DNA from 4 places in the Exiguobacterium sp. UBA7533 genome. Region 2 is predicted to be linked to each of the others. Evidence: predicted binding sites of a transcription regulator. Region 2 holds the regulator's gene; each other region holds the start of a gene.
What was found. The regulator Rex, encoded in region 2, represses fermentation and respiration genes when NADH is low (regulators of the CRP and FNR family bind a similar motif). The targets are predictions, from matches to a motif close to TTGTGAAATATTTCACAA.
Positions count from the first base shown of each region.

Region 1: adhE (bifunctional acetaldehyde-CoA/alcohol dehydrogenase) is a predicted target of Rex. The motif match lies at 1,561-1,578, and genes of this name have one in related genera.
Region 3: pflB (formate C-acetyltransferase) is a predicted target of Rex. The motif match lies at 6,166-6,183, and genes of this name have one in related genera.
Region 4: B2U10_RS01275 (cytochrome ubiquinol oxidase subunit I) is a predicted target of Rex. The motif match lies at 3,451-3,468, and genes of this name have one in related genera.

Region 1 covers NZ_DLMP01000005.1:563,796-571,976, reverse strand. Annotated here, with positions in the region: gene B2U10_RS10550 (Na+/H+ antiporter family protein) at 1-462, opposite strand, end outside; gene B2U10_RS10545 (beta-class carbonic anhydrase) at 776-1,327, opposite strand; gene adhE (bifunctional acetaldehyde-CoA/alcohol dehydrogenase) at 1,664-4,258, shown strand; gene B2U10_RS10535 (hypothetical protein) at 4,450-5,850, shown strand; gene B2U10_RS10530 (bifunctional 2',3'-cyclic-nucleotide 2'-phosphodiesterase/3'-nucleotidase) at 6,292-8,181, shown strand, end outside.
Region 2 covers NZ_DLMP01000018.1:183,127-191,307, forward strand. Annotated here, with positions in the region: gene B2U10_RS15425 (S8 family serine peptidase) at 1-216, opposite strand, end outside; tRNA gene B2U10_RS15430 (tRNA-Ala) at 439-514, opposite strand; gene tatC (twin-arginine translocase subunit TatC) at 619-1,398, opposite strand; gene B2U10_RS15440 (twin-arginine translocase TatA/TatE family subunit) at 1,406-1,603, opposite strand; gene B2U10_RS15445 (redox-sensing transcriptional repressor Rex) at 1,603-2,262, opposite strand; gene B2U10_RS15450 (ATP-binding cassette domain-containing protein) at 2,430-4,331, shown strand; gene B2U10_RS15455 (hypothetical protein) at 4,331-4,753, shown strand; gene B2U10_RS15460 (flavin reductase family protein) at 4,899-5,492, opposite strand; gene B2U10_RS15465 (DoxX family protein) at 5,512-5,910, opposite strand; gene B2U10_RS15470 (winged helix-turn-helix transcriptional regulator) at 6,094-6,414, shown strand; gene B2U10_RS15475 (flavodoxin) at 6,521-6,976, shown strand; gene B2U10_RS15480 (haloacid dehalogenase type II) at 7,046-7,705, shown strand; gene B2U10_RS15485 (hypothetical protein) at 7,752-8,181, opposite strand, start outside.
Region 3 covers NZ_DLMP01000011.1:53,103-61,283, reverse strand. Annotated here, with positions in the region: gene rsgA (ribosome small subunit-dependent GTPase A) at 14-1,030, shown strand; gene abc-f (ribosomal protection-like ABC-F family protein) at 1,101-2,801, opposite strand; gene pflA (pyruvate formate-lyase-activating protein) at 3,076-3,795, opposite strand; gene pflB (formate C-acetyltransferase) at 3,830-6,079, opposite strand; gene B2U10_RS11805 (hypothetical protein) at 6,419-6,847, shown strand; gene B2U10_RS11800 (DEAD/DEAH box helicase) at 6,876-8,048, shown strand; gene B2U10_RS11795 (hypothetical protein) at 8,045-8,181, shown strand, end outside.
Region 4 covers NZ_DLMP01000001.1:243,156-251,336, forward strand. Annotated here, with positions in the region: gene B2U10_RS01260 (Cof-type HAD-IIB family hydrolase) at 1-89, shown strand, start outside; gene B2U10_RS01265 (potassium channel family protein) at 127-795, opposite strand; gene B2U10_RS01270 (cytochrome d ubiquinol oxidase subunit II) at 900-1,922, opposite strand; gene B2U10_RS01275 (cytochrome ubiquinol oxidase subunit I) at 1,935-3,332, opposite strand; gene B2U10_RS01280 (N-acetyldiaminopimelate deacetylase) at 3,567-4,679, opposite strand; gene B2U10_RS01285 (LysR family transcriptional regulator) at 4,663-5,553, opposite strand; gene B2U10_RS01290 (disulfide bond formation protein B) at 5,619-6,014, shown strand; gene B2U10_RS01295 (FAD-dependent oxidoreductase) at 6,084-7,355, opposite strand; gene nadE (ammonia-dependent NAD(+) synthetase) at 7,471-8,181, opposite strand, start outside.

The DNA of each region.
Region 1 (8,181 bases), on a different contig from region 2:
ACCGAATGTCATGATGATCGCAATTCGACGTCGGTCCATCTTCAACTGAGAAAAGAGACCAAGAAGCGGCGGAATGATGATCGGAATGAAGGCGATGTGAATCGGTAAAGCATTTTGTGAACTGATTGCGAGTAACAGAATCGCAAACAAGACGAATCCTTTTAATTTCTTGACCGATGCGGCACTTGCGTTACCACGTGAACGTGCAATCAATGCGTGAGCGAGAGCATCCGGTAAGCCCGTTTTCGAGAGGGCAACAGCAAACGCACCAAGCATCGCGTAGCTAAGAGCGATTTCTGCCCCATCGCCAAGACCACCAGCAAATGCTTCGGTTGTTTTCGTTAAATCGAGACCGCCGACGAGACCGCCGGCGAACGCACTGATGACCATCGCGAGCACGATGTGGACGCGGAAGATCGCTAAGATGAATAGTAAAAAGACGGCAAACAATACGGCGTTAATCATTCGGTAAAACCACACTTTCTTTTGTTATCACTGCACTATACTAAAGTATCTTACAGCCATGGTGGAACACTGTCAAGGATAAAAGTCTGACCTCGTATTAAAGGACTTCACGATAGGCTTTTTAGCTTTGCATAAAAAGTCACATTTTTTTATACCCGGAAGCATGAGATGAAAAGCGTTTTGATCACTAAAAATGGCTCACACAAAAAAACGTGCCATCCTTCTCTTTTAAAAGAAAATGGCACGTTATCTTTAATTTAAGATGGAGTAGAATATCCAAATCTCGTTGAGTTTCTTCTATAGAGAGCAATCAGCAATCGACGATGTCGAGTTTACCGGTTCCTGGATCGATGACGAGTCCGTGGACATTCGTACCAGGTGGCAGTAAAGGGTGGTTCTTCACGAGGCTGACAGAGTGGGCGACACTCTCCTGAACTGACGTAAAGCCACGCAACCATTGATTTAAATCAACACCTGATACTTCAAGCGTGTGAAGAATCTGTTGGTCGATACCCCGATCCTTCATTTCACTGATCATGTGTTTAGGATCAATCGTGCTCATGCCGCAGTCGTGGTGACCGATGACGACGACTTCTTCGGCACCCAGTGCATACAACGCGACGAGAATCGAACGCATGACGGAACCGAATGGGTGCGATAGGATAGCACCAGCATTTTTGATGATCTTCGCATCCCCGTTCTTAAGACCGAGTGCGTGTGGAAGAAGTTCCGTTAGGCGGGCATCCATACACGTCAGGATGACGACCTTTTTGTCCGGGAACTTATCCGAGACGAACTGCTCATACTGTTTTTCAGCGACGAATCGCTCGTTGAAAGCTAACATTTCCTGTACAACTGACATTCAAGTGTCCTCCTTTAGTGGTAGCTCTTAATATGTACCCCATAATCAGAATACAAGATGATGAAACGGCTATCAAGTCATGAAAATGCGGGTGTGATAAATCGCACACGTCTTCGTATATAGAGCAAAATGACGAAAAAGAAGAATTCACAATAGATGTAAACGTTACCAATGATGTGAGGGAATTCACAGGATGGTCATGCACAAAACAGGAAAAAGGAGTTATGATTGATTTGTGAAGGAAAGCACAAACTATTGAAAAACAGCTTGGCATTCCTGACATAATGGTTGGCAAATCAAACTCAGATTCGTTCCACGACAGGGAGGAAACCACTCATGGCTGTGAAAGAAAAAACAAAATCGACGGCAACGCCGGTCGAACAAGCAATTGGACAAATTGTTGAAAAAGGACAACGTGCATTACAGGAGTTATTGACATTCGATCAAGAAAAAATTGATACGATCGTCCGTGATATGGCACTTGCCGGACTTGAACGGCACGTCGAACTCGCTCGTCTCGCAACAGAAGAGACAGGGCGCGGTGTCTTTGAAGATAAGATGATTAAAAATATATTTGCGACAGAATACATCTACAACAGTCTACGTCATGAAAAAACGGTCGGGATTCTGGAAGAAGATGTCCAAAACGGCATCACCTATATCGCTGAACCGGTCGGTGTCGTCTGTGGTGTCACACCAGTCACCAACCCAACGTCAACGACGATGTTCAAAGCATTGATTGCGATCAAGACACGTAATCCGATCATCTTCGCGTTCCACCCGTCGGCACAACGGTGTTCCGTCGAAGCGGCGAAAACACTTCGCGATGCAGCCATCAAAGCTGGGGCGCCGAAAGACTGCATTCAATGGGTCGAAGAACCATCACTTGAAGCAACGAAAGTCTTGATGAACCATGAAAACATCGCCATGGTCCTTGCGACAGGTGGAGCAGGAATGGTCAAATCAGCATATTCAACAGGTAAACCGGCACTCGGTGTTGGACCAGGGAACGTTCCTTGCTACATTGAACAGTCAGCAAAAGTCAAACGGGCTGTCAGCGATCTCGTTCTCTCAAAAACGTTTGATAATGGGATGATTTGTGCATCTGAACAAGCCGTCATCGTTGACCAAGAAATATATGCAACGGTCCGTGCAGAAATGGAAGCACTCGGTTGTTACTTCTGTACATCGGAAGAAAAACAACGTCTCGAATCACTCGTCATTAAAACCGATACATGTGCCGTCAACGCGGACATCGTCGGGAAACCTGCGACATGGATTGCAGAAAAAGCTGGGATCGATGTTCCGGAAACGACGGTCATGCTCGTCGCGGAACTCGAGCACGTTGGAGCAGCAGAACCACTGTCTCATGAAAAACTCAGTCCCGTCCTCGGTGCGTACCGCGTTGCATCTACCGAAGAAGCGTTTACGATTGCTGAACAAATGCTTGAAATCGGGGGTCTCGGTCATACCGCCGTCATTCATACGACGAACGATGATTTGATGACAGCGTTCGGACTCCGCATGAAAGCCTGCCGGATTCTCGTCAACAGTCCATCTGCTCATGGCGGAATCGGTGATCTTTATAACGAGTTGACACCATCACTGACACTCGGTTGCGGATCATACGGGAAAAACTCTGTTTCTGAAAACGTGACAGCGAAACATTTACTCAACGTCAAGAAGGTGGCGAGACGACGCGTGAACATGCAATGGTTCAAGGTACCAGAAAAAATCTACTTCGAAAAGAACTCCGTTCAGTACTTGCGGTCGATGACAGACGTCTCACGCGTCATGATTGTCACCGATCCAACGATGGTACAGTTCGGTTATGCCGATAAAGTGATTCAAAACTTGCCACAGTCCGTCAGTTACCGAATCTTCGACCAAGTCGAACCAGATCCATCGGTGACGACTGTTCAGACAGGTGCCCAAGCCATGCGTGACTTCAAACCCGACTTGATCATCGCTCTTGGTGGTGGGTCAGCGATGGATGCTGCAAAAGGAATGTGGCTCTTCTATGAACAGCCAAACGAAACGTTTTCGAACTTACGTCAAAAATTTCTCGATATCCGCAAACGGGCGTATCAATTCCCAGCACTCGGTCGTCAAGCGAAGTTCGTCGCGATCCCGACGACATCGGGTACGGGTTCAGAAGTGACACCGTTCACCGTCATCACGGATAAAGAGAAAAACGTCAAATACCCGATTGCTGACTATGCCTTGACACCCGACGTCGCGATCGTTGATCCGGAATTCGTCATGACTGTACCGGCTTCGATTACTGCTGATACCGGAATGGACGTCTTGACTCATGCAACAGAAGCATACGTATCGGTTCTTGCGAACGACTACACGGATGGACTGGCACTCAAAGCAATCAAGATGATCTTTGACTACTTGCCACGAGCGTACGAGAACGGATCTGACGCAGAAGCACGCGAAAAAGTGCACAATGCGTCAACGATGGCAGGGATGGCTTTCGCGAACGCCTTCCTCGGAATCAACCACTCGATCGCGCACAAAATCGGTGGGGAATTCCACACACCACACGGACGGACGAACGCGATCCTGATGCCACACGTCATTCGCTATAATGCGTCACGCCCAACGAAACTGGCAGCATTCCCAAAATACGAATCATTCGTCGCCGATGAACGGTATGCCGACATCGCACGTTACCTCGGTCTTCCTGCAGCAACGACAGAACAAGGGGTCGAATCACTTATTCAAGCAGTTGCCGATCTTGGACAACGTCTCAACATCAAGATGTCATTCAAGGCGCAAGGTATTTCAAAAGCAGACTTTGAGGCAAAAATCGATAAGATGGCAGTCGATGCTTTCGAAGATCAATGTACGACAGCGAATCCAAAGATGCCGCTTGTCGCTGAATTACGGACGATCATGGAACAAGCATACGAAGGCATCTAATAGAGAAAAAAATACTATGGCAAAAGATCGTTCAACCGGCTTCTCACTCTGAGAAGTCGGTTTTTGTTTTGGAAATCGATGGAGACAGTCAGAGAAAAGGTGGGATATAATGGCTGTTGAATGAATTTGATGTTTTTGGTTTCGTTGTAGCAGGAATATTCAAACATCAGACATAAAAAGGAGGAAATGGGATGGAGTCAAGGCAAGAAAGGAAACAACGACGGTTTTCCGTCTGGGACGTCCTGTATGGCGTCCTCATCGGTCTCATCTTTTTCGGTGTCATCTACGGTGTGATGGCATTTTTGACTTCACAAATCACCTCATCCTCAGACTATCAGGATCTCGTGAAGCAGATGCAACAGGCGAATATCACATGGAAAGAAACAGACATCACTGTTTCGTTGATGCTTTTGTTCGTCGGTGGGCTGTCGATCACGATGCCGAGCGCAGTCCGAGAAGGGATCATCAATCAGGTGCTGGATGCAAGTTCTGCCGGCGACGTCTTATCGTTGTTTGGGATTGACTTAAAACAAGTCCTCGCGCCATTGACGTTCGATGTCTCTTACGGCACGTTGCTTTATTCTGTTTTTGGTATCGGATTGATCGTCCTGTTATTTTTAGTGTTACGGATTAAGGCAAGTCGTCTTGGGTGGACGATTCGATCGGTCAGTTTCTTTTTAACGGTCGGCATCATCTGGTTCGTCCTTGCCGGACGCGGAAACGATGTCCCGTTCCTTGCGTTACAAGACGGCTATGCGATGAGCGGGATCTTACCACTTCTCGTCGTCAGTCTGCTTGGTTGGATGGCGTTTTTCCCGCAAAAGTTATCCGGTCTGACAGCTGCCGGACGTGCCAGCTTGCTGATTTTGATGTTCGCGAGTACGCTTCAACTTGTCTTTACGGTGCAGGACGAAGCGGAGTATGACGGTGATTCCTCACTACGAACGGCATTGACCGTTGCGAGTCTGAACGCCGGAAGTGGAGGGATGTATGACTGGATTCATGGTGGACAAGTCGTGTATCAAGCAGACGTCCTTGGAGCGAATGCGGAAATCCCGGTCTCGATGCTAAACGGGGAGACTTCAACGGAACAGCTCAATGACTCGATTCAGAAAGTTGTCGATGGGATTGATACGAATCGGGTGACGGAACAATTGCTGACGTTAGTCGGTGGAGAACGTCCAGATTTATCAGCGACACAATTGAAGCTTGATCCTGTTGATTACGGTGTCGCACGACAGACGATCCAAGCAATTGATGCTGAATCGGCCGGAACGACGGCACCAAACATCTCAAGTGAGAGTGCGTATTGGGTGTTGTTACTCGTGACATTTGTGATTTACTTCGTCTGTAGTATCCGGAGTTTCAAGTCGATCATCGACCCATTCATTTTTGCGATCGCGATCGGTGTCATCAGCTTCATCGTCAGTCAAGCTTCATATGTTCAGTTCGCGATGAAGTGGCGGAGTGACGTCTTATTCGAGTTCGCTCAACAGACGGCAGGATGGACGGTGCTTTTCGCAACAGGACTTGCGTTACTTGGTGGAATTCTTGGTTATGTCGTCCGGCGGAAACCAGAGAAAACGGTGTAAGGGACGTGGAGTGGTGAAAATCTTATGCCATGAATCTGATCGAAGAACGTTTCTGTCATTTTCGTTTTCCACAGTCGGGTAAGCCGCGGTATCCTAAACTATGTTTCGTCTACCGGGTCTCACCTGACCTTGACGAAAGCGAAAAACGTGCTTTCTTTTCCTGTAGAAGTTGAGAATGAACAATTACGTTCTACATCAATTATAAACGATACGTTTTCAGGTTCATGTCCTGAAATGTATCGTTTTTTTTGTGGTGTATCTCCTTTTTTTACCATGTGAGCTCGATTTGTAAAGGTAAAATCAACAATGTTAAGCCAGTATTTGGAATTAGTTAAGTAGGTTAAATAAGACGGATGTCCGACCTATTTGAAAGGACTATTAGCTATAATCGAACCATGCTAAATTAATGAAGCAGTCAAAACTTCCTGGGGGGAAATCCAAATGAAAAAAGCAACGAAACTCGTCATCGCGTCGACATTGATCGCACCGATGCTCGTACCAGTCGTTCAAGTCAAGACACTTGCTGCCGACAACAGTGTCGTCAAGTTACGCTTCTTAGAAACAACGGATTTACATACGAACTCAATGAACTACGATTATTTCAAGGATGCGCAGGACGAAACGATTGGTCTCGTCAAAGCCGCTACAGTCATCAAACAGCAACAAGCTGAAGTGGGCGTTACGAATAGCTTCTTGTTCGATAACGGAGATACACTTCAAGGAACGCCATTCGGGGATTACGTGAAGAACCAGTACGACAAAGGAAACAAAGGCAAACATCCGATGTACGAATTGATGGAGTACCTTGGTTATGACGCGGTCACGCTCGGGAACCATGAATTCAACTTCGGACTCGATTTCTTGAAGTCAGCGATGAGCGCTTCGAGCGGTTCAATCAAGTTCGTCAACTCGAACGTATTGGATGCGGTCACGAAAAAGCCGATCGTCTCAGACTACAACAAAGATGGAAAAGACTATCAAATCATCGAACGTCAAGTCAAGGATCAGAACGGTGACATGAAAACAGTCAAGGTTGGTGTGTTCGGAGTCGTCACGCCACAAATCATGGCATGGGATGCGGGGAATCTGACGGGGAAAGTCACGGCTGAAGATATCGTCCCGACTGCGAAAGCAACAGCGAAGAAATTAAAAGACGCAGGAGCGGATGTCGTCGTTGCACTCGCACACACAGGTATCGGGGATACAGTGGATCAAAAAGATGGCGATGAGAATGTCGGCTACGCGTTAACGAAAGTCGCAGACATCGATGTCTTGATGACAGGTCATCAGCACGGAAAGTTCCCAGATGCGAAATCTGCATTTAACGGATTACCAAATGTTGATGCAACGAACGGTCTGATTAACGGTAAACCAGTCGTCATGGCAAACACACAAGGAAAAAATGTTGGTGTTATCGATCTTCAATTGAAGCAAGTCGACGGGAAATGGGTTGTGGATACGTCTGGCGCAAAACTAGCGGACGTGACGAAAGATACGACAGCAGATGCCGGCGCTGTCAAATTGATCGAAAAAGCACATGAAGGAACACTCGCTTACATCCGTCAAGAAGTCGGGACGATCAATGACGATATCCAGAGCTTCTTCGCTCTCGTGCAAGACGATGATTCAGTTCAGTTCGTGACGAACGCTCAAAAATGGTATGTCGAGAAACAACTGAAAGAAAATGCCGATCTTGCGAAGTATAAAGATCTCCCGTTGTTGTCAGCCGGTGCACCATTTAAGACAGGTGGTCGTAACCAGGTCAACGCGTCAGATTACACACTGATTAAAAAAGGACCGATCGCGCTCAAGAACGTCGCCGATCTCTATGTTTACCCGAATACACTTGAAGTCGTCAAAGTAACAGGGGCTGACGTCAAGGATTGGCTCGAGATGTCCGCAGGGCAATTCAATCAAGTCGACGGTGAGCAGACAGAGTTGTTGAATAAAGAATTCCGAAGCTACAACTTCGATATCCTCGACGGATTGACGTACGAAATCGACATCACGAAACCAGCGAAGTTTGATGCAGAGGGTGTATTAATCGATAAAAATAAAGATTTAGAGCACCGCGTCCAAAACATCAAGTATCAAGGCAAAGCGATCACAGACGACCAAGAATTCCTCGTCGCGACGAACAACTACCGCGCAGGCAGTGCGACGTTCCCGGGTCTTGGGAAAGGTCAAAATATCGTCTACAAATCGGCTTACGAAACACGTAACGTCATCTCGGACTATATCAAGGCGAAACAACCGGTTGATTACAAAGCGGACGACAACTGGTCACTCGTTGCAAGCAGACCGATGACGGTCAGCTTTGATTCAGCGGCT
Region 2 (8,181 bases):
TTGGGCGATTTGAATCGCCGGTTTTTGTTCCATCTCAATGACGACTCGGACTTTATCCGATTGTTTGTAGTTCTTTTCTTGCCCCGATTTCTTCAGTGAGAGCGCCTGCGGTTTTTGACCCGTCTCTTTGTCTTGCGAGGACAGTGCACCTTGCGCACTGACTAGATTGGAAGACGTCATTAAGACGGCTGCCATAAGTGCAATCTTCTTCTTCATGCGTTCGTTTCCCCTTTTCTGTAAAACCATAGTAGTAATACTAATAAAACAGTTTAAAGAAAATTCTGTATTTTTAGTTTAATGAAGTTAATGGAAATAAACAATTTATATTTGTCTATTTTTTTAATTTATTTCTTTTTGGTGACATTTTATATTTGGAAGGAATTTAACTGGGAACATAAAAAAACTCCTCGAGCACTCGAGGAGTTGAACGTATGCACTTGGTGGAGACTATCGGGATCGAACCGACGACCTTTTGGCTGCCAGCCAAACGCTCTCCCAGCTGAGCTAAGCCCCCATGAATTATCTTTAGTATACGCATCGCTAACTGCTTTATCAATATAAACATAACGCTTTCATAAAAAAGAATTCCTCCCGAAATTGCTGGAAGGAATTCACGATTCATTTATTCAATTCACGCATCAAATCCGCCTGTCGTTCAAGCTCTGCCTGTTGCTCGAGGATCAAGACCTTTTTATACGTCCGCGCAGAAATCAAGATACTGATTTCATAGAGAACGAACAACGGCACTGAGATCATCAAGTGTGACGTCACGTCCGGCGGTGCGATCAATGCCGCAACGACGAACAGCGCGAAATACGCATATTTCCGATTCTTTCGCATGAAATATGGCGTCACAAGACCAAGACGTGTCAGGAACATCGTCACGACCGGCAATTGGAAGAGAAGACCAAACGGCATCGTCAACCGGATCAAGAAACTGAAGTAGTTTTCGACCCCGATGACTTGCTCGATCCCCAATTCTTTCCCGAGATCCGTTGAGACTTCGAGCAAGAAAGGAAGCAACCAGAAATACGAGAAGGCTACACCAGCCAAAAATAGAAAGAAGATGACTGGAATATATGTCAGTGTTGCTTTTTGTTCCTTTTCATAAAGCCCTGGTCGGACGAATGCCCACAGTTGATACATCCAGAACGGTGACGCTAAAATCAGCGCGATGATGAACGCAAGATTCAAATACAACATTAAAGGATCGGCGACGTTGAAGGCATTTAATCCGATACCGAGCTCTTTTAAGTCCGCTTGCAGAAAACGGACGAGCGGTCGGACGAGCGGAAATGCGACAGCGAACAGGACGACGACGATGAGGAGCGACCAGACAATCCGCTTACGCAGTTCGTCTAGGTGCGACGTCATGCTTTGTTCTTGATCAACCGTCATGATTCAATCACTTCTCTTTCGGTTCGTCCTTTTTATCGTCGTCCATGATGCCGTTCGTGGCATTCTTGAACTCTTTCAATGTTTGACCGGCAGCACGACCGAATTCCGGTAACTTCTTCGGTCCGAAGATGATCAACGCGACGACAGCAATTAATCCGATACTCGCAGGTCCGATACCTAACGTGAGCGGGATAAGGTTTTCCATTATGATTTCACTCCTTCAGCTGATTGCGAATAATGCTTCATGAAATAAACTAACGACTGCAACTCGATCGATAAATCGATGTGATGAACCCGAACGCTCGCTGGCACGTTCAACCGTGCAGGCGTGAAGTTCAGAATGCCTGTCACACCATACTCGACTAACTCATCCGCTACTGACTGTGCGAACTGGGATGGAACCGTCAAGATGGCGACATCGACCTGATTCGCTTCGATTTGTTCTTTCATGTCCGAAACATGATAGATTGGAACGTCATGCGTCGTTGTTCCGACCTTCTCTTCGTCCGCATCAAACGCAACGACTATCCGAGTACTATTATTCTTTAAAAAGTTATAATTTGCAAACGCTGTTCCGAGATGACCGACCCCGATCAAGGCGACATTCGTCACCTCATCTTGATTCAAGGTTTTCCGGAAAAACGTTAAGAGATGTTGAACGTTATATCCATACCCCTTCTTCCCTAGCGCCCCAAAGTAGGAAAAATCGCGACGAATCGTTGCTGAATCAACCTTCACCGCCTCGCTTAACTCAGCAGAAGAGACGCGGAGCTTACCTGAATTGTATAAACTTTGGATGAAACGATAATATAGCGGCAACCGTTTTGCTGTCGCTTGTGGAATTTTTGTGTCTGGTCCATTCATCCTGCAGTTCCCCCTTCGGCCACATCCATCGTGGCACCCAAATCTTTGCAAAAAGCTTTCTACTCTCCTTGATTGTAAACCACTTCACATAGAGTCACAAATAATATATTCCGCAGGACCTCGCGCTTTTGTTCGTGATAGACTAAAGGGTGGAAGGATGGATGGAAATGATACTCTTACAAGTCAACCAACTCTCGAAATCATTCGGCGTCGAGCCGATTTTAGAAAATATCAAACTAGAAGTACAGGAGCGCGACCGAATTGCGCTCGTCGGTCGAAATGGTGCCGGTAAATCAACCTTGCTCAAAATCATCGCTGGTGAACTCAGTCATGACTCGGGCGATATCATGAAAGGTAAAGATGTCAAAATCGGCTATCTCGCGCAAGACAGTGGTCTCGAATCGAATGAGACGATCTGGAACGAGATGCTGACCGTCTTTGAACATCTGCAAGAACAAGAACGGACACTGCGCCGAATGGAAATCGAGATGGGCATGGAGCACATCTTGAACGACCCGGTCGCTTACGATCGACTTCTGAAGACGTACGATCAAGCGCAACATGACTTCTCAGAAGCAGGTGGTTATCAGTTTGAAGCGAATATTCGCTCCGTCCTGCACGGCATGCGCTTTTATCCAGACGATTACTCACGCCGGATCCAGACATTGTCCGGGGGTCAACGGACACGGCTCGCCTTAGCGAAGATGCTCCTGCAAGCACCAGAGCTTCTCATTCTCGATGAGCCGACGAACCACCTGGATATCGATACGCTCGCTTGGCTTGAAAGTTACCTCGGTGGTTATCGTGGTGCCGTTCTGATCGTCTCGCACGATCGGTACTTCCTCGATCAAGTCGTCAATGTCGTCTATGAGCTCTCACGTAATGTCTGTCGTAAGTTCACGGGGAACTATACGAAGTACCTGGAGCAAAAAGCGGCATTGTACGATCAAGAAATGAAACAGTTCGAACAGCAGCAAGAAGAAATCGCAAAGATGCAGGACTTCATTCAACGAAACATCGCTCGGGCGACGACGACAAAGCGTGCTCAAAGCGTTCGAAAACGGCTCGAGAAGGTCGACCGGCTCGATCGACCAGATGGAGATGAACGCAGTACGGTCCTCTCCTTCCCAATCGAAAAACAGAGCGGGAATGACGTTCTTCAAGTCAATCAACTGGCGATCGGTTACGAAGAAGCTGTCTCAAAAGACATCACGTTCCGCTTGCAACGCGGCGAATCACTGGCACTCGTCGGACCGAACGGAATCGGGAAGTCGACGCTCTTAAAAGTCCTCGTCGGTCGTTTACGTCCTCTCTTCGGTGATTTCCGTTTCGGCACCGGCGTCTCGATCGGGTATTACGATCAAGAGCAAGCGGAACTCAATGACCGGAACCGTGTCATCGATGAGATTTGGAACGAATGGCCACTGATGCGCGAACAAGAAGTCCGTTCTGTGCTCGGACAATTCCTGTTCAGCGGCGACGATGTCTTCAAAATCGTTCATGAATTGTCTGGTGGCGAACGCGGACGTCTCGCGCTCGCAAAACTGAAACTCCGGAAGACGAACGTCCTCATCCTTGACGAGCCAACGAACCACTTGGATCTGGATTCGAAGATGGTCCTTGAGAACGCTCTCGTCGACTATGAAGGTACGCTACTCTTCGTCTCCCATGACCGCTACTTCATCGATCGGATCGCGACACGCGTCATCGAGATGAGTGAAGCTGGTGTGACAGAATACCTCGGCGATTATTCGTACTACACAGAGAAGAAGGCCGAACAAGAAGAAATCGCTCGCCTTGAAGCCGAAGAGGCAAAAGCTGCAAAAGTCACGGCATCGAAGACGATCGACAAAGAAGCACAGAAAGAAGAAAAAAAACGCCGTCAGCAAATCGAACAACTCGAACAAGATATTGAACGGCTCGAACAGCGTTCAGCGGAAATCGAACAGTTGCTTTGCGAACCGGAAGTCTTTAATGATATTCCAAAAGCGACAGCGTTATCTGCGGAACGGGACCAGATCGATGTCGATCTACTCGAATTGATGGAACGATGGGAGAACCAACACTGATGCGGACGAAAAGCTTTTTCATTAACTTGATTCAAGGACTGCTATCCGGCATCCTTTATTTCGTACCGATGTATGCGGACTACGTGTCGACCTTCATCCGGCCGGATGCCTTTAATGCTGCGCTTCCTTTGTTTCTCCTGATTTCTTGTATGATTGGTCTCGTCATCCAGACATGGAGCGGTCTTTTCGTCAGTTTACTCTCGGGATTATGCTGTACGCTCCTGACGACACAACTATTCGTCGAACTCACTGACCCGTTGATCCTATCGTATTACGGTAGTGTCTCACCGCTCACCGCTTTCTTGATCAGCTGTGTCGGCATTTGGGCACTCGCAATCGTCTTTTATTTGCTCGATGGTTATCAGTATAGTAAACGTCACGGTCTCGAAGGTTCTTCGAACGAAATCGATTCACAACCTTGAAGTCCGATTGATGAACTAGATGCGCGATATGAAAAAAGGAGTGGAGATTCCGGTAGCTAGACCGGTCTCTCCACTCCTTTTTATTTGAATCGAAACGTTCGTCGTCAACATGGATCGTACAGTGAATCAAGCATTCACACTTCTATCATTTTGTCGGTCGAGCAATCGTAAACGTCTTCCCGATCGTCGCATAATCATTTCCCGCTAAACGAGCGACAGCCTTCAATCCTGCCGCATCGATCCGGAACGACTCTACGAGTTCATCCGCGACGTGATAGCGCAGTACTTCCCCGATCAAAAGATCGGCACCTTCTAGCTCGACATGCTGCGTCAAGCGCATCTCGAACCGGATTTTCGCTTCCGCGATTCCGGGCACGTCGATTGCGTCGCTATCGACGAGCGTTAAATCCGTCCGTTCGAGTTCACTTTCACCGTAAGCGAGTGGCGCAGCCGTCTCATTGACAGCGTCGACGATTTCTTCGCTGACGATATGGATGACATAGCTTTGTTTTGCTAGGATATTACGTGCCGTATCCTTTTGTCCCTGATCCGTCCGTTGTACGGCAATCACCAGTTGTGGCGGACTACTTGATGCGACCGTAAAGAAGGAAAAGGGGGCGGCGTTGACCGTCCCGTCTTCCCCTAGCGTCGTCACGAAGGCAATCGGACGCGGAATGATGCTTCCGATCAGTAATTTATAATTGTCTTTTGCGCTAAGCGTTGATGCCTCGAACTTCATGAATGACCCACCTTTTTCCTCACCCGATGAGTGCAGCGAGTGAATAGTCTCCAGCACCGATCATCGCCACTCCAAGGGCGATAACGATCAATGCCATGTTGTATTCGTACCCGTTCTGCGTCACCCAGTAACCATTCGCACCGTGTACTTTAACGATCGCGATAAGCATCGAACCGATGATGAGGATTGCAGCGATCCAGAGGAATACCCCGCCTGCAAACAATAGTCCACCGATTAATTCAGCAAGACCCGCTGTAATTGCGAGTGCCTTCCCTGGCTTCATGCCAATTGATTCGAACCAACCGCCTGTTCCAGCGATGCCGTGTCCACCAAACCAACCAAATAATTTTTGTGTACCGTGTGCAGCAAATGTTAAACCGATGATTAAACGAATGATTAAAAGTCCTGTATCCATCATTTCTCTCTTCTCCTTTTACCTAATGTTTTTAAGTTACTTTAAGTAACTCGATAAACAGACTATATCTTATCACTTACTAAAAGTAAATAGATTTGTTTTAGTTCTTTTTGTTACATTAAGTAAAATGATTCGATTTTTTTAGCAGAAGCGGGTATACTACAATTATAGAAAGGATGAGTGCTGATGGAAGAAGTCGCAATCCAAACGGCTCTTTGTCCCAAAGTCGAACATGCCTTTGAAATCTTAGGTAAGAAATGGACAGGTCTGATTTTACGTCACTTGTTGACGAAGACATGTCGTTTCAATGAGATTCAAGATGCCATCCCCGAATTATCAGGTCGCATGCTCACGGAACGTATGAAGGAGCTCGAAGCGGAAGGCATCGTCATCCGGACTGTCATTCCCGATCGTCCGATTAAGATTCAATACAGTTTGACCGACAAAGGGCGTCAACTCGAACCGGTCATTCGTTCCATTGAGGAATGGGCCGAACTACAAGACTAATGTATGAAAAAGCATCTTCTTCGGAAGGTGTTTTTTTATATGATCTTTTGACATTGATAATCATTATCAATTAAAGTAAGGAAGTACAGCGAAAGGAGGAACATGCATGCAGATTGCAATTGGATTCGTCAGCATGTCCGGTAATACGGAAGATATCGTCTCAATCATTCAACGTGAGCTCGAGCAACACGATGTCAACGTGACGATTACAGAACTGGATCAATTCGTCGGGGAGGATCTATCACGTTTTGATGGTCTATTACTCGGCTCATATACATGGGGAGACGGTGATTTACCGTATGAAGCAGAAGATTTCGTCGAGGAGCTACGGGAACAATTTTTAGACGGGATGCCGGCTGCTGCTTTTGGCTCGGGTGATCTTGATTATCCGAAGTACTGCGCAGCCGTTGATTTGATTGAAGACGCATTAAAAGAAGCTGGGGCGACCATCGTCACGGATGGCTTGAAGATTGAGTTTGATCCGAACACACCGGAGAAACAAGCCGCTTGTCGCGCGTTCGCACAGACGTTTCATCGCTTTTTGCAGCAGGTGCATTCATAAGTATCGTTTGAATCCGTCATGTAAGGGAATTCTTAAAACAGACTCTATGAAAGTGAGATGAATGTTTTTATGACGATTCAAGCACTCGTCTTTGACGTCTACGGTACATTATTCGATGTCCATTCCGTCAAAGAGCAAGCAGAGGAGCTGTATCCGGGACACGGAGAAGCGATCAGTAAACGCTGGCGAGAGAAACAACTGGAGTACTCCTTCTTGCGACAATTGAACGGACAATATGTGCCGTTCAGCCAAGTGACACAAGATGCCCTCCGTTATACGTTACTCGAACTGAAGCTCCATGTGACCGAGGAACAAATCACGACTTTAATGGAGACGTACCTGACACTTGATGTGTACCCAGAAGTTAGCTCTGTTCTCGAGACGATGGCGCATAAGCGTTTGGTCGTCTTCTCGAATGGTTCCCATGATATGCTCGATCCGTTGATCGAACAGTCAGGTTTAGCCGATCGGTTCGAACATCTCGTCAGTGTTGATGACATCAAACACTATAAACCAGCACCTGCTTCTTATATGCATGCGTTGAACACACTCGGTTTAAAACGCGAGGAGATCCTCTTCATGTCCTCGAACGGTTGGGACATCACCGGGGCAAAGAGTTTCGGCTTCAAAACGGCATGGATCAATCGAAACGGACTTCCGGTCGAAGAATTAAATCTTGATCCGGATCGCATCTATGATGACTTGACCGGTATCACTGAATGGCAATGAACGAACAACAGCGGATTCCTTTTTAGGAATCCGCTGTTTTAATGGATTAGTAATTGGAAAGACGTGAGTAGCCCTTCTTGAATAGATCGAGTTTCAGCCCGCCCTCTTTTTCGATGAAGAAGAGGTACTCGTTTTGATCCGTATCTTTATAAAAGACCTTAAATAACGTCACAGTCCGTTTTTTATTGTTTTCAACAGCTGTCACCTCGTGCTTCGAGATCACTTCTGCTTGGACTTGTTCCGCATCCATCTTTTGAATCATCGGTTCGAATGACTTCTTCTCTTGATTCGTCACTGGTGTTCCGGGAGCAACCATGAAATAATCATCACTCGCCTTGTTCGTTAAACCATACTTCCGATCGACGATGACGACGTTACTGAGCTTCCCATTGATTGTCTGATCAAAAGCATATAACTTTTGAATCCGGGTTTTTTCCCCTTCTGCTCGTCCGATTTCGTAAAGTGGACGTTGTTTC
Region 3 (8,181 bases), on a different contig from region 2:
ACCTGTCTACGAAATGACAGGAACAGAACAACTGGGACGAATCACGGCCGTCTACCAAACGCATTATCGTGTCATGACGGACACAGGAGAATCACTTAGCGAACTGTCTGGTAAGCTGCGTTTTCAATCAGGAACGAAAGCTGAATTGCCAGCGGTTGGAGACTGGATCATTCAAACAGAGCGAGAGCCAGGCAAAGGACGAATCGAACGGGTCTTGCCACGGTCGTCTCAATTTTCCCGAAAAGCGGCAGGGACGGAGACCGAGGAACAAATTATCTGCGCGAATGTCGACGTTGCCTTGCTCGTCATGGCTTTTGGACATGACTTCAACGTCCGTCGACTGGAACGTTATTTAACGGTTGCTTGGGATGCAGGGGTGATACCAATCATCGTCCTGACGAAAAAAAGTTTGATGCCGTCGATCGAAATAGAACTGCAGGCTGTTGAAGCAGTCGCGTTCGGAACACCGATCCTTGCCGTTGATTCTTTGACGGGTGACGGATTAGAGGAACTACGTGCCCAGTTACAAGTCAAGCAAACGATCGTGTTAGTCGGATCGTCCGGCGTTGGGAAGTCGACGCTCGTCAACGCTTTAGCTGGAGAACAGTTAATGGAGACGGGTGGCGTACGGGAAGACGATGAACGCGGACGTCACACGACGACACATCGCGAACTGAAACGACTGGCGAACGGTTTATTACTCGTCGATACACCGGGGATGCGAGAATTGGCCTTATGGGATGGAAGTGACGGTTTATCGTCGACGTTTTCCGATATTGAAGAGCTTGCTGAAAACTGTCGTTTTCGAGACTGTAAACATGAGAAGGAACCAGGATGTGCCGTTCGGACAGCTTTAGAAGATGGAACGCTATCTGCTGAGCGCTGGAACAGCTTCGTTAAGCTAAAACGAGAAATCGCCTATACGGAACGTAAGCAAAACGTGGCGTTGCAGGCGGCGGAGAAAGAAAAGTGGAAAAAAATCCACAAGCAGGCACAAGCGCATACGAAACTGAAGTATCAAAAGCGGTAATACGACTGAAATATGAAAAGCATCTGCAATGGAAACAGGAGTCTCTTTTTCTATGCAGATGCTTTTTTTGTTATTCTTTTGAAAGTGATTCATTTGTTTCTGTATCGAACGGCACATCACCTGTCAAAGCATCAAGACGATGTAGATCGGATTGAGTCGCTTCAGGGTCACTTCGGCGTGCATTTCTTACCACGGCAGTTCCGTCTGGATGATCGTTGAATCCAGTCGTTAAGTCAAACGTCCGGTTCGATAGCCGATCGGTAAAATAACGATCGTGAGAGACGAAGAGGAGCTCACCAGGGAAGACATCGAGGGCGGCTTCGATTTGTTCACGAGTCGCAAGATCCAAATAGTTCGTCGGTTCGTCGAGAATAAGCAAGTGAGCACCAGAGAAATAAAGGCGTAAAAAGGCGATTCGACATTTCTCACCCATACTGGCGTCGGCAATCGACCGGTAAACATCATCACGTCGAAATAAAAAACAGGCGAGTAGTGTCCGGGCATCCGTTTCACTCATCGTGCCGAACTCGAGCAATGCCTCTAACAACGTACCGGATGTCGGTAAATGGGAAAGAGCTTGTGAAAAATAGCCGGTTTTTAATCGAGGATGGCGGATGACTGTCCCTTGATTAGGAGCATATTCGCCCTCAATGAGACGCAGTAAGGTCGTTTTCCCACTTCCATTCGGTCCAATGACAGCAATCCGGTCACCGCGATCGATTGAAAATGAGACATCGTTTAGAATGGTTTTCGTCTCATATCTAAACGTGACGTGTTCGAACGAAACGAGTCGCTTCGCATGAATCGCTTCATGTTCAAATGCGACGTGAACAGTCGGTGCAACCTCTGGCTTTTTAACACGATTCTCCAGTAAGCGCTCAAGCTGTTGTTCTTTTGCTTTGACCTTTGTTGCGTGTTTAGCGGCTTTCTTTTTCGCATATGGATCGCGTTCACTAGCTTGATCCGAAGCTTTTTGATGCCATTGCCGGTATCCTTGAATCATGCGTGTCAGCTCTTTACGGGTGCGTTCTTGTTTTTCGTACGCTCGTTGTTGCGACAGAGCTTGATGTTCCTTTTGTTCTTTATAGGACTGATAGTTTCCGCTGTATCGCGTTGCCCCTGATTCGGATAATTCAATGACGGCATCAGCCGTTGCGTCGATGAAGAATCGTTCGTGTGAGACATAAAGAATCGAGGTCCGTGACATGTTGACCCATTCCGTGAGCCACTCGAGTGTCTCTTGATCCAGATGATTCGTCGGTTCATCGAGAATGATGAAATCAGGTCGTGATAGAAGCAGACAGGCAAGTTGGAGGCGCGTCTGTTCACCACCGCTTAAACTGGATGCTTTGTGTGTCCAGAGTGCTTCCTCTAATTTGACTTCTTTTAAGACGCGTGCTGCATCTGCTTCCAGCGAGAAGGCGTCCTGATCGATTGCTTGTTGATAAATCGTCAAGTCACCATTCATGGCATTAGCGCGAAGTTGATAACGAACCTCATCCGCTCGTTCGACGACATCAAGAACGGTGTGATCGCCCGCCACAAAGTGTTGTGATAGTAGACCGAGTTTTTTGTAATGACGCTTGATCGAACCGTCAGTCGGTTGAAGTTGATCAGCGATCAAGTGTAACAGTGTCGTTTTTCCGATGCCGTTCGGACCGATTAAGGCGACATGTTCACCGGTATGAATATGAAAAGAAACGTCCGAGAAAAGGCGTCGTTCGTCGTAGTCCATCGATAGGTGTTGGATCGTAAGTGTTTCAGTAGGCATAAAAGCAGCTCCTTTAGTGTTCATTTCCGATAAGATGAAATGAAAAACACACCATCCGAAGCGAGCGGATGGTGTGCCGGAGTGTAACTCAAAGAAGGCGATGACCAGAGGATGGTCACACCGAAAAAGAGCAGACTCGTAGCGTCAGACATCCGCAACTGCATTGCGAAAGAGATGATTTCATTCATCAAGCGACCTGTACGAGTGATTGCTTCATTTCGGTGTTGTACCTCCTGTTCATAATCTATGATGTCATTGTAACAAATTGGAAACGTTAACACAAGTACGATTCAAGTAGGGTTTGCGCAGCGTTTGTTTCTTCTCGTGAAGGGGGAAGCAAATCAGTTAACGGATAAGCAAGACCAAGGTTTTCCCACTTATAGACTCCGAGTTGATGATACGGCAGTACCTCGACGCGCTCGACGTTTCCGAGCGTCCGGATGAACTCGCCGGTCTGACGGAGGAAATGTTCCGACATCGTAATACCTGGAACGAGGACGTGGCGAATCCAGACGGGAATGTTTCGCTCGGCTAGGCGTTTTGCGAAGGCGAGTGTATTGGCGTTACTCCGTCCAGTCAAGACGCGACAAGCAGCATCGTCGATATGCTTGATATCGAGCAGAACCAAATCCGTCGCATCGAGAATGGCGTCGATGTTTTTTGGGACGACAGATCCAGCGGTATCGATGACCGTATGCAGTCCATGCCGCTTCGCTCCTGTTAAAGCAGCCTCTAGGAACTCTGGCTGAGCGAGCGGTTCACCTCCAGAGAAGGTGATTCCGCCACCCGTCGCCTCGAAAAAGGAGCGATAGCTGATCGCTTCTTTTACGACTTCGTCTGCTGAGACACGCTGTCCGCAACCGAACTCCCATGTATCCACGTTATGACAGTATTGACACCGTAGTGGACATCCTTGCGTAAAGACGATGAATCGAATGCCAGGACCATCGACTGTTCCACATGATTCAACGGAATGGATCATACCATAGGTCATTCTGCTCACTTCCTTTCACATACTACACATCATTTTAGAGAGAACCGTGGAACGTACGATTGATGACATCAATCTGTTGTTCACGCGTCAGTTTAATGAAGTTGACGGCATAACCGGAAACCCGAATCGTTAACTGTGGATACTGTTCTGGATGCTCCATGGCATCGAGTAACGTCTCACGGTCGAAGACGTTGACATTCAAGTGATGACCTTTTGAAGTCGTACCACCCATATATCCGTCAAGTAATCCGACCGTATTGCGAATACGTGTTGCTTCCTCCTTACCAAGTGCTTTTGGAACGATCGAGAACGTGTAGGAGATACCATCGAGCGCATGTTCATATGGTAGTTTCCCGACAGACGTCAGAGCAGCGATAGCACCACGGGTATCACGTCCATGCATCGGGTTAGCACCGGGTGCAAATGGTTCACCCGCACGGCGTCCATCGGGTGTATTTCCTGTTTTCTTACCGTAGACGACGTTTGAAGTAATCGTCAGGACAGACTGTGTCGGGAGCGCATTTCGATACGTTGGATGTTTACGGATTTTCTCCATGAACAATGTCACGAGATCAACCGCCATCTGATCGACTCGTTCATCGTTATTCCCGAACTTTGGAAACTCACCTTCGATCTTGAAATCAACTGCAATCCCATCCGCATCTCGGATCGGGCGGACTATTGCATAACGAATAGCGGATAGACTGTCAGCGACGACCGATAAACCAGCGATGCCGCATGCCATCGTCCGTAAGATTTCCGGATCATGTAAAGCCATTTCAATCCGTTCGTAACTGTACTTATCATGCATGTAGTGGATGACATTCAGTGTGTTGACGTACAGTTCTGCGAGCCAATCGAGTTGACGATCGTAAGCCGCCATGACTGTCTCGTAATCGAGTACTTCGTCGAGCATCAATGGTGTGGCTGGGGCGACTTGAATTTTGAGCTTCTCGTCCATTCCGCCATTGATTGTATAAAGTAATGCTTTTGCAAGGTTTGCTCGAGCACCGAAGAACTGCATCTGTTTCCCGATCCGCATCGCGGAGACACAACAAGCGATGCCGTAATCATCCCCATAAACCGGCAACATCAAATCATCGTTCTCATACTGAATCGAGCTTGATATGATCGACATCTTCGCGCAGAATTCCTTGAATCCGCGTGGAAGCTGAGTGGACCAGAGAACAGTTAGATTCGGTTCAGGTGCCGGACCGAGTGTCGAGAGCGTGTGTAAGAAGCGGAATGAACTTTTCGTGACATTTGATCGACCATCTTCACTCATCCCGCCAATCGATTCCGTTACCCACGTCGGGTCGCCAGAGAAGAGATCGTTATAGTCCGGTGTTCGTAAGAATTTGACGATCCGAAGTTTCATGACAAAATGATCGACGAGCTCTTGTGCTGTTTCTTCCGTCAAGCGGCCGGTCGCAAGATCACGTTCGACATAAATATCGAGGAACGTCGAGACTCGACCGAGTGACATAGCTGCACCATTTTGTTCTTTGATCGCAGCAAGATAAGCAAGATAGACCCACTGGAATGCTTCTTGTGCTGTTTCTGCAGGGCGGGAGAGATCAAAACCATAGCGAGTTCCAAGCTCGGTCAATTCCGTTAATGCGCGCAATTGTTCATTCATTTCTTCGCGGTCGCGGATCATCGATTCAGAGAGGAAGCCGCCACGTGCCTTCAAGTCTCGCTTACGTTCTTCAATCAAACGTGCTGTTCCGTACAAAGCGACACGACGATAGTCGCCAATGATCCGCCCACGTCCATAGGCGTCTGGTAATCCTGTGATGATACCGGCTTTACGCGCGGCGCGCATCTCTGGAGTATAAGCATCAAAAACCCCTTGGTTGTGTGTTTTTCGGTAATCGCTGAAAATTTTCGTGACGGTCTCGTCTGCTTCAAAGCCATACGCAGCTAAGGCATCATTCACCATCCGAATCCCGCCGTTCGGATGAATTGAACGTTTGAACGGTTCATCCGTCTGTAAGCCGACGATTTTTTCAAGAGAGGGATCAAGATACCCTGCATCATGCGAGAGAATCGTTGATGGTGTCTTGGCATCGACGGCATACACACCACCACGTTGTCGTTCTTCATTCGTCAACTGTAGAATTTGTTGCCAAAGCCGTTGCGTCGCTTGAGTCGGATCGACTAAAAAGTGATCATCACCTGTATATTCCGTGCGATTGAGCCGGATGAAGTCTGCAACATCGATTGTCTTGATCCATTCGCCAGACGTAAAGTTTGCCCAGGCACTCGTTTTTTCTAATAACATGGATACCACTCCTTTAAAATTGAGCTAATGATCAGTTCCTTATGTGAATAGTGTAACAAAAGGAGGTAGAGATTCCCTTTACGTTCATGTGAATATTTTAACAAGTGAACAAACGTTGATATGACGGGCTTTCCTTATTTCTGTACTTATGAAAGAGTGAAGATTAAAAAACAGTTGAAGTCTGGTAAATCAAGAGTTTCACGAAACTGTATGAGCTGATTTGAAAAAGATCCACTAGCACAGTTGAAACTGTGAGGAATGTCACGTTACGGTATCTTGTGTTTTTAGGACGTATCGTTGACAATGAAAAAGGGAACATAGAACGTGGAGGTGTGCCAAATGGAGTATGTGTCATTAACGCAACAAGGAGATTATCAGTCGGGAGACTGGGTCTCGCTGAAAATCGGATCGGAAGGTTCGACGCGAACTGGGATGATCACAGAATTTGAAGGTGATGGATTCTGGATTCGGTTTGAAGATGATTTTGATTATGAAGACTTTATCGGCTATGATGAATCGTACTGGATTGCGCTTGTTCGCCGTCCCGTGGACGTAAAAGCGACGTATGCGAGTCTTGCCGTGTATCCGGCACTCGCTGCAGAATTACAGGATCGTGTCATCCAAGGCTTCGAGATTTTAAAGGAAGAAGCTGGTGAAGAAGAAGTCCGGTTCCACATCCGATTGCTCGACGCAGGAAATGAATATACACAGACATTACGGGGATACCGTGATGCATCAGGAGATCATGTCGAATACGTAACGGCATGATGGAATTAAGAGAGTAGGAGAAATCGTTATGAACTTTACAAAACCATTTTTACAGGAAGCATGGGAACGGGCGCGCTTTGCAGAGTTGATGCCTGTTCAAGAACAAGCGATTCCGTTGTTGCGCGAAGGAAAAGATGTCCTAGCTGAAGCGCCGACAGGAACAGGGAAGACGCTTGCTTATGTCATTCCAGCTTTAGAAAAGATTGAAGTGGAAGAGCCACACGTGCAAGTCGTCATCACGGCACCAACACGGGAACTCGTCATGCAAATTCATCAAGTCATTCAATTATTTGCTCAAGGAAGTGGTATCAAATCCGGTGCATTCATTGGTGGTGTTGAATTAAAGCGACAATATGAACGATTGAAGAAAAAGCCGCAAATCATCGTCGGAACACCGGGACGTCTCGTCGAGTTGATTGATTCGAAGAAGCTGAAGATGCATAAGGTGAAATTGATTGTTTTAGATGAAGCGGATCAAATTTATGAAAGTGGCATGAGTGACTCGGCGACGCGAATCGCAAATAGTGCGCTACGCGATCGACAACTGGCATTTGTCTCAGCGACATTGCCGGAACGGACAGCAGAATGGGGACGGACGCTTGCGAATGATCCTGAGACGATTCGTGTTGAGCGTGCCGTCAGCACACAAGTGACATTCGGTTATTTGGAGACTTCACGTCGTCAGAAACCGGAATTGTTACGTCGTCTGGCGAACATGCAAGGATCAAAAGTGCTGACATTCATCAACAATCGCTCATTCCTTGGACCATTGAATGGCGAGTTGAGTAAATTCTCACTGAAATACCGGATTTTAGACGCTGAAAAAGGAAAACGAGAGCGGATGGAGACCTTGCGTTCTTATAAAAAGGGAGAGTTTCCTTTACTCGTCACGACAGGTCTTGCGGCGCGTGGGCTTGATATCGAAGCGGTCACACACGTCGTCCATTACGATTTACCGGAGTCGCTTGACGATTTCGTACACCGTTCAGGTCGGACGGGACGCGGAAACGCAAATGGGATGGTACTTGCACTTGTCACGGATCAAGATTTAAAACACTTAAAAACACTTGCAAAGCAAATGGGCGTCGAGATGGAGCCAATGGAAATTTACCGCGGAGAAGTCATTCCGAAACGTGAATTCACAGCTCCTCAGACGATTAAGCGACCGGCTACTCCTCACCGGAAAGGGCGATCGAAATGAAGAACGATCGAAAAGTAATTCCATTTCCGACGACGGTTTCTGAAGCGGAAATGAATGCAGCCTTGAAGAAAATGTATCAGGAAGCAGCAACAGCACGCAGTACGGACTGGGTCGCTTTCATTGAAGAGATTGC
Region 4 (8,181 bases), on a different contig from region 2:
CGGAAACAAAAGCCGCTGCCGATTATGTCACGAAACCTATTCTTGAAGACGGTATCGCACATGGACTTAAAGAATTCCAACTCATCTAATAGATAGATGTAAAGCTGAGGCATGCCTCAGCTTTTTTTAGTTCTTTACTTTATGAATCGCGCGTTCTAAGCGATCAAGATCTTCGTTCTCACCAATGACGACGAGATAATCGCCTTTTTCGATGACTTCATCTGCCTGCAAGGAGATCATGACATTTTCACCCCGTTTGATGGCGACAACATTTGCTCCATATTTACTTCGTAAGTCGAGATCAATCAAGGTTTGTTTTGCCATCCGATCACTGACTTTAATCTCAACGATTGAGAATTCTTGTGATAAGTCTAAGTAGTCAAGGATATTCGAACTCATCAATCCGTTCGCAATCCGAACCCCCATATCTCGCTCAGGGTGAACGATGAAATCCGCTCCAATTTTTCGCAATACTTTTTCATGGTAATCATTCGTTGCTTTGACGGTAATCGATTGCACACCGAGCTCTTTTAAAATCAACGTCGTCAAGATAGACGCTTGAATGTTTTCCCCAATAGCGACGATGACATGATCAAAGTTTCGAATCCCCAAACTTTTTAAAACGTTCTCATCGGTCGTATCGGCAATGACAGAATGTGTCGCAATCCCCATGAATTCGTTGACACGTTCCTCATCGGAATCAATTGCCAAGACATCATAGCCGTTTTTCGATAATTCGCGGACAATCGAGCCACCAAAACGCCCTAGTCCGATTACTGCAAACTCTCCATTCATTTTCACAACTCTCCTTCACAATCGCTCTTCATTAGTAGTGTACCCGATTCAATTTAAAAATACTATAAACGCCTCTGCGAATCGCAGAGGCGTTTATCCATTCATTATTTTGATGATTTTCCACGTACATAATCGTTATCGAACAAGAAGAGCCGTAAAATCAAATACAACGCCGGAATTAAGAGTAAAAGTCCGAAGATGAAAACGACGACGAGTGCGGAAGCCATCGTTTCGTTTACGACTGCTTTGTTGATATCGATATAGGGATACAAGATATATGGCAAGTGTGTATATCCGTAACCGAACCACGCGACTGCATACTGTAACATGACCGCGACGAACGCGATGCCATAGTTCTTCTTCATATAGACGAGTGTCACGGCAATGAGGAAAAATAAGAAACTAGCAGCGAACCACCACCAGTTGCCGTTTAGGATATTTTCATAATGCCATGCCGCTTGGTTCTTCAGTCCAAAGAAGACGAGCGCACAGACGAGGATTGTTGGTCCACTCCAAAAGAGTGCCCATTTCCGAATAAGCGGCGTAGCTCCCTCATCTTTCGCTTTATCCGCGTAGAATAAGAGGAACATCGCGCTGATGTATAAGACAGATACGATAGCGAGCGCTACGACCGTCCACGAGTAAAAGTTCGAAAATAATTTCGTTCCTAAAAACTCAACTGTATCATTCGTTTTGCGGATGAAACCACCTTGACTGATTGTCAATGTCGTCGACATCGCAGCAGGAATCAGCAACCCTGTCGCTCCATATAAAAATGTGTAGAACATGCTGTCGTTTGATCCATAATTGGCGAACGCATAAAAGCTACCACGAATCGCAATCAAGACAAGAACAATTGACGCTGGTACGAGTAGTGCCGTACCGAAATAGTAAGCGGAGTCTGGGAAGAACCCAACTAGTCCTACGAAGAAGAATACGAAGAAGACATTCGTTACCTCCCAAACAGGAGAGAGGTAACGAAGAATCAATCGATTCGTCAGATGATCCCGCTTCGTATATTTTGAATAAAAGGCGTAAAATCCAGCACCGAAGTCAATTGAGGCAACGATGAGATATCCGTACAGGAAAGTCCAAAGGACCGTGATCCCTAGTGTTTGAACGTCCAAATCGTTCCCTCCTTACTTGTTATCATCCACGAACATTGCTTCACCGCGTGCATGATGGTTTTCAGCAAGTTCTTGAAGTTCTTTTCCAACCGTGTTTTTCTTAAACATCCGTAATAAGACGACCGTACAAATCGTACCAAGCAACAAGTACAATGCACTGAATAAAATGAGCATCGGACCAACCGCTGTTGAAGTCGTCGCCGCGTCCGCTGTTCGCATGATACCGTAAAGCGTCCAAGGTTGACGACCAATCTCAGCGTACATCCATCCCGCTTCGATTGAAATCATCGCTAACGGACCACCGATGAACACCCCTCGTAAAATCCACTTATTATATGGATTCAATTTTTTCAATCGGAATGCCAAGATGAACAAAGCAGAGATAGCAGTCAAGTACATCCCAATCGATACCATGATATCAAAGAAATAGTGGACGATCAGTGGTGCTTGATCTTCTTTTGCGAATTCGTTTAAACCGATGACTTCCGTATTCGGAGCCCCACCTGCAAGAATTGAGAGCGCATATGGGATTTTGACGGCTCCTTTGATTTCATAACTGCCGTCTTCTTGCTGATCAAGTATCCCACCAAAAATCAATTCTGCTTCATTTGTCGTATCAAAATGCCATTCCGCAGCTGCTAGTTTTTCTGGCTGGTATTTCGCTAAATATTTCCCTGAGAAGTCACCGACAAGTGCTGTCGAGAACGCGAAAATCAGACCAGCCATGACAGTGAGACGTAGAGCTTTCTTATGATATGCCGTCTCTGCTGCTGAGAGTGTCTTTTTGCGAAGCAAATGGAACGCCGCGATTGCTGCCAAGATAAAGGCAACAGTCAAGTAAGCTGAAACGATGACGTGTGTCGCCTTCGTCGGTGTCGCTGTATTAAACATTGCTTTTAATGGTTCGATTTGCGTTAACGTACCATTGACGATCTTAAATCCTTCTGGTGAGTTCATGAAGGAGTTGACTGTCGTGATGAAGAACGCTGATGCTGTCGCACCAATGACGACTGGAATCCCAATCAACCAGTGCAACCATGGATTTTTGAACCGGTCCCACGTATACAAGTAAATACCAAGGAAAATCGCTTCAAAGAAGAACGCGAACGTTTCCATAAATAGTGGCAAAGCAATTGTTTGACCCGCTACTTGCATGAGTGACGGCCAAAGTAATGATAGTTGCAAGCCGATTGCCGTCCCTGTTACGACACCGACTGCTACGGTAACGACGTATCCACGCGTCCACCGTCTTGCTAATAAGATATAATCTGGATCTTTGCGTTTCAGACCGATGAATTCAGCTGCCAGTACCATGAGCGGTACTCCGACACCAATCGTCGCGAAAATAATATGAAACGCTAGTGTGAGCCCTGTCAATAATCGACTGAGCACTACGGGATCATTGAACATGTATTTAGCCCCCTCTTCCTAAAACATACTTCTCTATATGGTCTATAACCGTATCATAGAGAACATAACCCTTTGTGTCTGTTTATAATGTTTGATGTAACAAATTGTTCACATATACACGTGATTTTTTTCACAAAATGTTCGAAAACTCTTATTCCTACATATATTAAAAACTTTCCCATTCCTGAATTCGAAAGGGAAAGCTTTATATCCTTTATTATTTCATAAAAATTTTTAAACATACTCTCGGAAATAATGGTCAAGTAAATCAATGACAAAAGAAATGGCTGATTCATCCGGGTTTAATGTTGGTTGATGCAAACCAGATGTCGGATTATCGACGCCGAGCCAGAACATCATCCCTGGGATCTCTTTCAGCATGAAACCAAAATCTTCCCCTGTCATCGCCGCGTCACATTCGATATAGTTGGCATTCATCTTTACGAATGATGAGAATTTATCCACGATTTGCCGGTCGTTGACGACTTCATAATAGCGATTACCGAATTGCAAATCGATTTTAACACCAAACGAAGCTTCGATTCCTCGAATGATGTCACGGACACGACGTTCGAGTTTTTCCATGTCTTCGCCGTTTAGCGCACGCATCGTCCCGTCAAGAACCGCTCTACCGGCAATGACATTCTCACGAATACCTGCATCCACTTTCCCAATCGTGATGACACTACAATTCATCGGATTAATGGATCGACTGACGATCGTTTGCAATTGCATGATCAAGGCTGCTTGCGCAACAACTGTATCAATCGTCAAATGAGGAAAAGCCGCATGACCACTTTGACCATAGATCGTGATATGAACTTCTCGAGCACTCGCGAACAGTACGCCTGGACGACTAGCAATCGTACCGACTGGATATTCCGGTGCAATGTGAAGACCATACATCTCACTCGGACGATATTTTTCAAACAATGGACTTTTAATCATCGGCTCCGCCCCGCCCGGTCCTTCTTCTGCCGGTTGGAATAAAAAGACGACATCATCCATGACTGGTAGTTCAACGATCCGTTTCATCAACCCTAAAGCAATCGAGGCATGCATGTCATGACCACACGCATGCATGAACCCTGGGTGTTCTGAGCAATACGGAAGCCCTGTCGCTTCTTCAATCGGTAACCCATCAATATCTGCGCGATACCCGATCGTTCGGTTTCCAGTCAATCCTTTCACTCGAACGAAAACACCTGTTTCAAATGTGTCATATGTGACACGATCTGGCGGATATGCACGAATTTGTTCCAATATAAAAGCTTGCGTCTTAAATTCCTTGAACCCTGGTTCCGGTATTTTATGAAGCGCGCGCCGCATCTCAATGGCGTATTCCATCTGACTGACTTCCTCCTTCTTCTTTTACGATGTCCCAAAAAGCTTGGACTTGTTTTAATTCAAGCATCGATTCCGTGGACAAGATCCAAGTATCTCGCTTCAGTACTTTTCCGGATGATGTCTTCAACGGAAGCTGCATGACTTCATTCGATTGCTGAATCGTCGACTCAGGTAAGATAGCAAAACCGATGCCATGTAACGCCATCTGTTTGCATGTCTCGATTTGATCGACGACCAAAGTCCGAGAGGGTGGACTTGCGAACCGATCTTGCCACCACTCTAAAATTTCTTGATAGTACGTCGAATCACTTTTGAACTGGATGAACGGGCGATCCGTCACACGCAATTGTTCAATCGACGTCAACTCACTATCAACTAGATAGAGCGGGTCTGAGAAAAGGCGCTCTTTAACACCTTTCCAGTCCGGGTTTCCACGAATGATCCCGATATGAAAGTGTTCCTCTAACATATGACGCATCATCTCACTTGACCATCCGGTGACCAACTGGACACGCACATGCGGATAACGCTCGACGAATCGTTTTAAGACACGCGGGAGCCAGTATTGTCCCATGATGGAGGCGACAGCAATCCGAAGCGTTCCGTAAACGGCACCCTCTTCTGCCGTCAATTCACTTTTTAGTTCGAGTTCCTTCCGATTCATCTCTTTTGCGAGACCAATCACTTTTTCTCCTTGCGGTGTGATGCTTAAGCCACGCGATGAACGAATGAATAGTTTGGTTCCCCAGCGTCTCTCAATCGCAACAAGACGTTGACTAAGCGCAGGTTGTGAAACGAATAATCGTTCAGCAGCTCGCCTCATATTCAATTCTTCCGATAAAGTGATCAACATTTCCATTTCCGACACTTGCAATGTGAGATTCGACTCCTCATGATATAAGATGGCATTAGTTTAACACGTTAGAAAGGACGATACATATGACACGCTATCATTTTATGTTCATCATCTCAACGATTGCAACGCTTGGCAGTCTCTATTTTAGTGAAATTCGTGGATTCATTCCCTGCCCTCTCTGTTGGTGGCAACGACTATTCATGTATACGACAGCCTTTTATTTGCTCATATCCTTGTTCCGGTCGAAAACGATCGATCCACTCTTTGTACGCCTATATGTGCTTGCCGGCTTTGGTGTCGCCTTGTACCATGTCATCCTTGAGCGTTTACCCGATGGCGAAGCGTTATGTTCGAGTGGCTGTCTCATCAAATGGGTCAACTATTTCGGTTTCTTGACGATTCCGATGATGAGTCTCATTGCCTTTACATTACTCTTGATTCTAGCGTTCTATCCAGCACGTTCAAACAATGAAGCGTAAGATATGAATCTTTGGTCAATACAAAGAAGGAGAAGTCAATTCGGCTTCTCCTTCTTTTGTCGTTTTACATCACGTCCATCGATTGAAAACACTTACGGCGCTTGAGAACGCAAGCTCTGAGAGTTGTCCCGTCCCTTCACACCAGTCTCCGACGAAAGCAACACCTGCATGTCCCGGAATTTGAGTCGCAAGAGGACCTTGCCCCATTTTCCATTTGATTTCTTGTACGACTGCTCGTTTAATCGTTCGTTCTGCAACGATACGTTCTCTCCAGTCTGTGAAATGAACGTCAAGCATCTGTTCGATTCCCGTTCGAACATGTCCGATATAATCAGGATCCTCAAGTCGATCGTGTTCAAGATAAGCGATTGCTTGAAGGACTTGACCATCCTTTGGTGCGAGGCTTGCATCATAATGCGATAAATCCGTGATGAACGCTCGATGCGAACGGTCGTAGATGTATGAATACGGTGTTTGGATATAAGGCTGAAGTCCGAGATCATACACGAAAACTTCGACGGGTTCATGACTCGCATGCGGTGTCACGAATTTTTGGATCGTCGTTGGAGTCGCCATTTTTAAGATTTCACGTGGTGGTACGGCAAAGATGATCCGTTCCACATTCCATTCTTGTTTTTTTCGATCACGTACCAAGAATCCTGTCGTAGTCAATTCGACTGCTGTTATTTTTGTTTTTTTCAAGATCTCTCCGCGATTCTCTAGGATGATCCGTTCCAATTCCTGTACTAACCCTTGCCAGCCCCCTTCGATGTATGAGACAGGCTTTCGCGTCCGAAAAAGCTTTTGATAATACTCGAAATAGACATCTGATGGAATTTTTTCTGGTTCTGCCGTAAAAAAATTCGTTGATGCCAAATCAAGCATCAACTGTGCCACTTGTTCATCGACGCGTTCTGTTTTTAACCATTGCCCGATGGATTGTTGCGGATTCCCTCGTTCGACTCGTAAAATCTTTTTAATAATCTCCCATGTAAAACGTACTTTGTTCGTTCCTTCGATGACTTCTGTTTTCAGTAGTCCCCAGGCATTCGCAGGAACAGCCGTCAAATGACCTGAAAACTCATATTTCGCACGACTCGCTGAAAAATCAAGCCACGTCACTTCGATACCGAGTTGTTTCGTTAATTTGCGAAGAATTGATTGATCGCGTCCATAAATCGCATGGGCACCGTAATTAAATGTAAAGCCCTTTACGGTTTGAGAGGTGGCACGTCCTCCGAGTAATCCAGCATCCCAGAGCGTGACCGGTGTTCCTTGTTTTGCAAATAATGCCGCTGCTGTCAATCCGGATAACCCTCCACCTATGATCCCAATCGTCATACTCTCGCCTCCTCAACCATCGTTTCTCTTCTTTTCCCATAACGACCGGAGAAGAATCGAAGAACATGAAAAAAGACATGATTTCAATCATGAAATCATATCTCCTTATTTTTGATTATGCTTTCCACCATTCATCAAGTGGTGAGACGGGCATATGATGCTTATGTCCAACACGTTTATACTGCGTCTCTAACTTTTCTTGACTTGCTTCTGAAATCGACTTACCTTCCAAATAATCATCAATTTCTTCGTATGTCATTCCGAGTGCCACTTCGTCTGGTAGTGCCGGACGATTTTCTTCAAGGTCTGCTGTCGGAACTTTTTCAATCAAGACTTCTGGGGCGTTCAAGTAACGTAAGAGTTGTTTCCCTTGCCGTTTATTCAGTCCCGTTAATGGCGTTAAATCACATGCACCATCCCCATGTTTCGTGTAGAATCCCGTCACGAATTCGGCTGCATGATCCGTTCCAACGACTAAACAGCCATAATGAGCGGCTAAATCATATTGACTCTTCATTCGTTCTCGCGCTTTCGTATTTCCTTTGCTAAAGTCTGAAAGTTCTGCACCTGTCGCCTCTTCGAATGCCCGCATCGATGCTTCGACCGCTGGTTTGATATTCACACGAAGCGAATGATCCGGTTGAATAAAAGTCAAGGCTGCCTGTGCGTCTGCTTCATCTTGTTGTTCACCGTAAGGCAAGCGGACCGCATAAAATGAGACATCTTGTCCCTCTTCTTTTCGCAACTCTTCAACTGCCAGTTGGCATAGACGACCTGCGAGCGTTGAATCTTGTCCCCCGGAGATGCCTAATACGAATCCCTTCGC